Regions from separate parts of the Micromonospora sp. NBRC 110037 genome, predicted to be linked through region 2. Evidence: riboswitches for the same ligand, from Rfam matches in the RefSeq annotation. Region 2 holds a riboswitch; the other holds the start of a gene.
What was found. Region 2 has a riboswitch for glycine ahead of gcvT (glycine cleavage system aminomethyltransferase GcvT). Riboswitches for the same ligand answer to the same signal wherever they lie in the genome.

Region 1: another riboswitch for glycine. It lies ahead of gcvP (aminomethyl-transferring glycine dehydrogenase); the one in region 2 lies ahead of gcvT (glycine cleavage system aminomethyltransferase GcvT).

Annotation. Positions count from the first base shown of each region.
Region 1 is NZ_BBVA01000002.1:1,593,970-1,597,297, reverse strand. It holds gene gcvP (aminomethyl-transferring glycine dehydrogenase) at 1-1,857, opposite strand, end outside; glycine riboswitch at 1,930-2,021, opposite strand; gene A4R25_RS06280 (NAD-dependent protein deacetylase) at 2,081-2,923, opposite strand; gene A4R25_RS06275 (NAD(P)H-binding protein) at 3,004-3,328, shown strand, end outside.
Region 2 is NZ_BBVA01000005.1:34,225-37,552, forward strand. It holds gene A4R25_RS16475 (collagenase) at 1-173, shown strand, start outside; gene A4R25_RS16480 (LysR family transcriptional regulator) at 282-1,244, shown strand; glycine riboswitch at 1,349-1,438, shown strand; gene gcvT (glycine cleavage system aminomethyltransferase GcvT) at 1,577-2,704, shown strand; gene gcvH (glycine cleavage system protein GcvH) at 2,737-3,114, shown strand; gene glyA (serine hydroxymethyltransferase) at 3,121-3,328, shown strand, end outside.

The sequences.
Region 1 (3,328 bases), on a different contig from region 2:
CGCGTCGAGGTCGACCAGGTCGACGTTGCCGTCGGCGTCGCAGCCGACCACCACGACCCGCATGCCGGCCATCACGGCGGACGCGGCGTTGGTGCCGTGCGCCGACGACGGGATCAGGCACACGTCGCGGTGGGCCTCGCCGCGCTCGCGGTGGTAGCCGCGGATCGCCAGCAGCCCGGCCAGCTCACCCTGCGACCCGGCGTTGGGTTGCACGCTGACCGCGTCGTAGCCGGTGACCTCGGCCAGCCAGCCCTCCAGCTGCGCGATCAGCTCCCGGTACCCGGTGGTCTGCGCGTTCGGCGCGAACGGGTGCAGGTGCGCGAACTCCGGCCAGGTGATCGGTTCCATCTCGGTGGTGGCGTTGAGCTTCATCGTGCACGACCCCAGCGGGATCATGCCGCGGTCCAGCGCGTAGTCGAAGTCGGCCAGGCGGCGCAGGTAGCGCAGCATCGCCGTCTCCGAGTGGTGGCTGTGGAACACCGGGTGGGTGAGGAAGTCCGACGTGCGGGCCAGCCCGCCGGGCAGGGCCGCGTCCACCTCGCCGTCGAACCCGTCGACGCCGAACGCCGCCCACACCGCCTGCAGGTGCGCGGGCGTGGTGGTCTCGTCGCAGGAGATGCCGACCCGGTCGGCGTCGACCAGCCGCAGGTTCACGTTGCGCGCCGCGGCGGCGGCCACCACGTCGGCGGCCCGGCCCGGCACGGTCGCGGTGACGGTGTCGAAGAACGCGACGTCCGCGACCTGAACGCCGCCGGCGCGCAGCCCGGCCGCGAGCCGCGCCGCCGCCTCGTGGGTACGCCGGGCGATGGCGCGCAGCCCGTCCGGGCCGTGGTAGACGGCGTACATGCCGGCCATCACGGCGAGGAGCACCTGCGCGGTGCAGATGTTGCTGGTCGCCTTCTCCCGCCGGATGTGCTGCTCGCGGGTCTGCAACGCCAGCCGGTACGCCGGGTTGCCGTCGGCGTCGCGGGACACCCCGACCAAGCGGCCCGGCAGCATCCGCTCCAGGCCGGAGCGCACCGCCAGGTAACCGGCGTGCGGACCGCCGAAGCCCATCGGCACACCGAACCGCTGGGTGGTGCCGGCGGCGATGTCGGCGCCGATCTCGCCCGGCGGGCGCAGCAGCGTCAACGCCAGCAGATCCGCGGCGACCGTCACCAGCGCGCCCACGCCGTGCGCCGCGTCGACCAGCGCCCGGTCGTCGCGGACCGCGCCGGACGCGCCCGGGTACTGCAGGTGCAGGCCGAAGAACTCCGCCGGCAGCTCGTCACGCTCCACGTCGATCACCCGCACGTCGATGCCGAGGGGCTCGGCGCGGCTCGTGATCACCGCGACGGTCTGCGGCAGCGCGTCGGCGTCGACGACGTACACCGGGCTCTTGCTCCTGGACGCGCGGCGCGCGAGGGTCATCGCCTCGGCCGCGGCGGTGCCCTCGTCGAGCATCGAGGCGTTCGCAGTGGCCAGACCGGTCAGGTCGGTGACCATGGTCTGGAAGTTCAGCAGCGCCTCCAACCGGCCCTGGCTGATCTCCGGCTGGTACGGCGTGTACGCGGTGTACCAGGCGGGGTTCTCCAGCACGTTGCGGCGGATCACCGCCGGGGTGTGCGTGCCGTGGTAACCCAGACCGATCATGGACACGGCGACGGTGTTGCGGGACGCGAGGGCGCGCAGCTCGGCGATCGCCTCCCGCTCACTGGCCGGGGCGGGCAGGTCCAGGGTGCCGTGCCAGCGGATCACCTCGGGGATCGCGGCGTCCATCAGCTCGTCGACGGAGCCGTAACCGACGGCCTCCAGCATCCGGCGCTCGTCGGCCGGGCCGGGGCCGATGTGCCGGTCGGCGAACTGCTCTGCGGTCATGCGCTGCGCTCCTTGGGGGGCGAGGTCGACGGGTCGGCCTCCCCCTGAGTCGCGCTGACGCGCTCCACAGCGCCTGCCCACGTGGTCCTTTTGCCTGAGAGGTTCCGGGGAGAATCTGCCCCTTCGGCGCCGCCGGGATCGGCGGTCTCTCCCACGTGGGTGGTACCGGCACCCCCAACGCTACCAGCGGGCGTGTTTCCGGCTCATGTCCCGGGGTTGTCGATCACACCGGCGCCGGGGCCGCCGCGCACCGGTCCGCCAGCGCGCGCAGGGTGGCGCCCAGCGGCGCGTCCAGGCGCAGCGCCGCGTAGGTGTCGCCGCGGGTGACGCCCTGGTTGACGATCGCCACCGGGATGCCGTGGCGGGCCGCGCGCAGCACGAACCGCCGCCCCGACATCACCGTCAACGACGACCCCAGCACCAGCAGCGCCCGGGCCCCCTCCACCAGGGCGAAACAGTCGGCCACCCGCGACGCGGGCACCGTCTCGCCGAAGAACACCACGTCCGGTTTCAGCATGCCGGTGCCGCACAGCGCGCAGTCGACCGTGCGGAACCCGGCCACCGCCTCGTCCGGCAGGTCCACGTCGCCGTCGGGGTTGACGTGCGCCACCCGCGCGTCGAAACCCGGGTTCGCCTCCGACAGGCGCCGGTGCAGCTCCTCGCGGCCGGTGGCGTTGCCGCAGTCCAGGCACGTCACCTCGTCGAGGCGGCCGTGCAACTCGATCACGCCGGTGGCGCCGGCGGCGGTGTGCAACCCGTCGACGTTCTGCGTGATGATGCCGCCGAGCAGCCCGGCCGCCTGCAGCCGCGCCACCGCCCGGTGCCCCTCGTTCGGCGCCGCCCGCGCGATGGTCTGCCAGCCCAGGTGGCTGCGCGCCCAGTACCGCCGCCGCGCCAGCGGATCCCGGGTGAACTCCTGGTACGTCATCGGGGTGTGCCGGCGGGACGCGCCGCTGGGCCCCCGGTAGTCCGGAATGCCCGACTCGGTGGACAGGCCCGCGCCGCTGAGCACCACCACGTCCCCGGCGGCCACCAGCCGCGCCAACGCCTCGAACGCCTCACTCACCCGTCCATGGTCCCTCGCCGGACCCGCACCTCCCACCCGGACGCCCGGCGGGGCGCGCCCGGCCGGGCTACGTTGATCGCATGCGCGTCGTCATCGCCGGAGGGCACGGCAAAATCGCCAAACTGCTGGAGCGGGAACTGGCCGGACGCGGAGACACCGCGCTCGGGCTCATCCGCAACCCCGACCACGCCGCCGCGCTACGTGCCGCCGGCGCCGAACCGGTCCTCTGCGACCTGGAACACACCGACGTCGACACCCTCGCCGCCCACCTGGCCGGCGCCGACGCCGTCGTGTTCGCCGCCGGCGCCGGACCGGGCAGCGGCGCCGCCCGCAAGGACACCGTCGACCGCGGCGCCGCAGTGCTGCTCGCCGACGCCGCCGCACAAGCCGGCGTACGCCGCTACC
Region 2 (3,328 bases):
ATCTCTACTACAGTCCGTCGAGCTGGGCCACCACCAGCAACGCCACCCGCTCCTCCGCCGGGGCCGGCAACACCGAGTCGTTGGCCGTCCCCAGCCCGGCCGCCGGGTACCACTACATCAGCCTCTACGGGAAGACCGCCTGCTCCGGCGCCACGGTGAGCACGCGCTACTGAACCACATGTGATGGGTATGAGCGCGCCGCCCGGCGAGAGTCGCCGGGCGGCGCGCCCGCCTGCCCTGTGGCCGCCGCACTGCCTGCGGTCGCGTGCATAATCTCGGTCATGGGCATCGATGTGCGCCACCTGCGGGCGATCAGTGCCATCGCCGAGGCCGGAAGCGTGACCGGCGCCGCCGCCCGCCTGGGCCTGTCGCAGCCCGCGCTGACGGCCCAGGTGCATCGGATCGAGAAGACGGTCGGTGGGCCGCTGTTCGTCCGAAGCCGTACCGGTATGCAACCGACCGAACTCGGCAAGCAGGTGCTCCAGCGCGCCCGCGTCGTGCTGGCCGAGGTCGACGCGCTCGTCGAGGACTTCGGCGACCGGCACCCCATTCCGGGCCTGCTCCGACTCGGCACCGTCCACATCGCCTGCGCGGGCAGTCTCGTACGCCATGTCGCGGAAGCGTTCCCGGATCCGGAGATCGCGCTGCAGATCGAGCCGTCCTCGCGCCTGTTGGTGGAGGCACTCACCCGAGGCCAGTTGGATGCCGCGTTGCTGGGCATCCTTGAGGGCTTCGAGCTGCCGATCGGTCCCACGCTCACCAGCCGGCCGCTGATCCCCCGTTACCCGATCTTTGTCGCCATGTCCGCCTCCCACCCGCAGTCCCACCACGAGCAGGTGCGGCTGGCCGACCTGAGAAACGAATCGTGGGTGTGCCCGCCGGGGCCGGACGACGGCTCACTCGCCTCGCTGCGACGGGCCTGCCGCGCCGCAGGTTTCGAGCCGAAGATCCGGTACGAAGCGCCGAGTGGCGCCGCGCACCCACTGGTGGCCGCCGGAGACGGTGTCCGGCTGGTCGACCCGACCTGGGCCCCGGCCGCCGGGACTCGGGTGCTGCCGCTGCGCGGGGAGCCGCAGTTGCTGGCCAGGCTGGTGGTCGTCTGGCGGCGCGATGCGCTGACCCATGCAGAGAGCAGCGCCCTGTTCCAGGCCATCACCCGGGCCTACCTGGATCACGTGAACGACAACGCTGCCTTCGCCCGATGGTGGCGGGCCAATCCCCACGCCCATCCCGCAGCGTCGTAGCGATCCGACGCGATATATAGGCGTCAGCTATGGGCAGGATGATGTTGACGCGGTATGTGCGGTCACCTAACCTGCGAATGACTCACAACTACATAGACACCATTCGAACCTGCACGGGAGAGACTCCGTTCATTCGGAGCGCCGAAGGAGCAAACTCCCAAGAAACTCTCAGGCCCCATTACCGTGCAGGCGAGGTAACTCTGGAAAGCAGACGACCGTCGTCTCACCCACGGTGCAAGCCGCTGACGCAGCGGTGAAGCTCTCAGGTCAATGACAGAGCGGGAGGCAACCGACCGATCGACGCCGCGTGCGTCGGGACGAGGAGCGCCCCCGTGCACCAGGACCCTGCGGCTCTGCTCCGCTCACCTCTGCATGCATCGCACATAGAACACGGAGCTCGATTCACCGACTTCAGCGGCTGGCGGATGCCCCTCCGCTACGGAAGCGAGCTCGCTGAGCACCGCGCCGTACGCGAACAGGCCGGCCTCTTCGATCTCAGCCACATGGGTCAGATCGAGGTGACGGGGCCGGAGGCCCCGACAGCGCTGGACTACGCTCTGGTCGGACACCTGTCTGCCGTACCGATCGGCGGCGCGCGCTACACCATGCTCTGCGACGCCGCCGGCGGGGTGCTGGACGACCTCGTTGCCTATCGCCTCGCATCGCACCGGTACCTGCTGGTCGTCAACGCCATCAACACACGCGTCGTCTATGAGGCCATCAGGACCCGTTGTGCGGACTACGCGGCCTGGGCCGCCGACCGCACGAACGAGCGGGCGATCATCGCGGTGCAGGGGCCGAGCGCCGCCCCCATCGTGGAAGCCCTGACCGGTACGGGACTCACCCGACTTCGCTACTACACCGCAGCGCTACTGGACATCGACGGTCGTCCAGCCGTCGTCGCTCGTACCGGCTACACCGGCGAAGACGGCTTCGAACTGCTCGTACACGCCGAAGACGCGGTCCGCACGTGGGAAGCAGCGCTTGTGGCCGGTCGGCGTCACGGCTTGACGCCCACGGGGCTCGCGTGCCGCGACACCCTCCGCATCGAGGCTGGAATGCCGTTGTACGGCGCAGAGATCGGCCGTGACGTCACCCCGTTCGATGCCGGGCTGGGGCGGGTGGTGTCCTTCGTCAAACCAGGCGACTTCGTCGGACGAGCCGCACTGGCCGAGGCCCACAAGAGCGGTGTCACCCGTCGGCTTGTCGGCCTCGTCGCGTCCGGGCAGAGAATTCCCCGAGCGGGCCAGCAGGTGGTGACGCTGACCGACGACGGCCATGGCGCTGATCCGGTCGGCCTCATCACCAGCGGCGCCCCTTCACCCACATTCAAGCGGCCGATCGCGATGGCCAGCATCCGTGCCGGCACTGGCGACAGCATCCGGCTGGCCGTGCAGGTCCGGGGGACCACCGAGCCGGTCGAGATCGTCCCTCTTCCGTTCTACCGTCGTCCGCGGTGATCCGCGGCCATTCCTTGCGAGGGTTCAGCGTCATGAACGTACCGGAACACCTGAAGTACAGCCCCAACCACGAGTGGGTCAACGACTCGGTTCAGCCGGCCGAAGTGGGCATCACCGCTTTCGCCGCCGAAGCGCTCGGTGATGTCATCTACGTGGAACTGCCCGAGCCGGGGAGCCAGCTGACTGCCGGTGACGTGTGTGGAGAGGTCGAATCCACGAAGTCGGTCGCGGAGCTGTACCTCCCGGTCAGTGGAGAGGTCGTCGCCGTCAACGAGGCGGTCATCGCCGATCCGGGCCTGATCGGCGCCGATCCGTACGGCAAAGGCTGGCTCCTGCGGGTCCGGTTGGCGCAGGTGCCTTCCCTGATGTCGCCGGACGAGTACCGCGCCTTCTCCGACGAGTCGCGGTAGGCCCCGATGGCAGCCTTCGACGATGATCTGGCCGATCTCGACCCCGCCGTCGCCGAGGCGATCGGCCGGGAGCTACGCCGGCAGCACGAGACCTTGGGCATGATCGCCTCCGAGAATCTCGCGCCCCGAGCCGTCCTCCAGGCGCAGGGATCGGCCCTCACCAACAAGTACGCGGAGGGCTACCCGGGGCGGCGCTACTACAGCGGATGCGAGC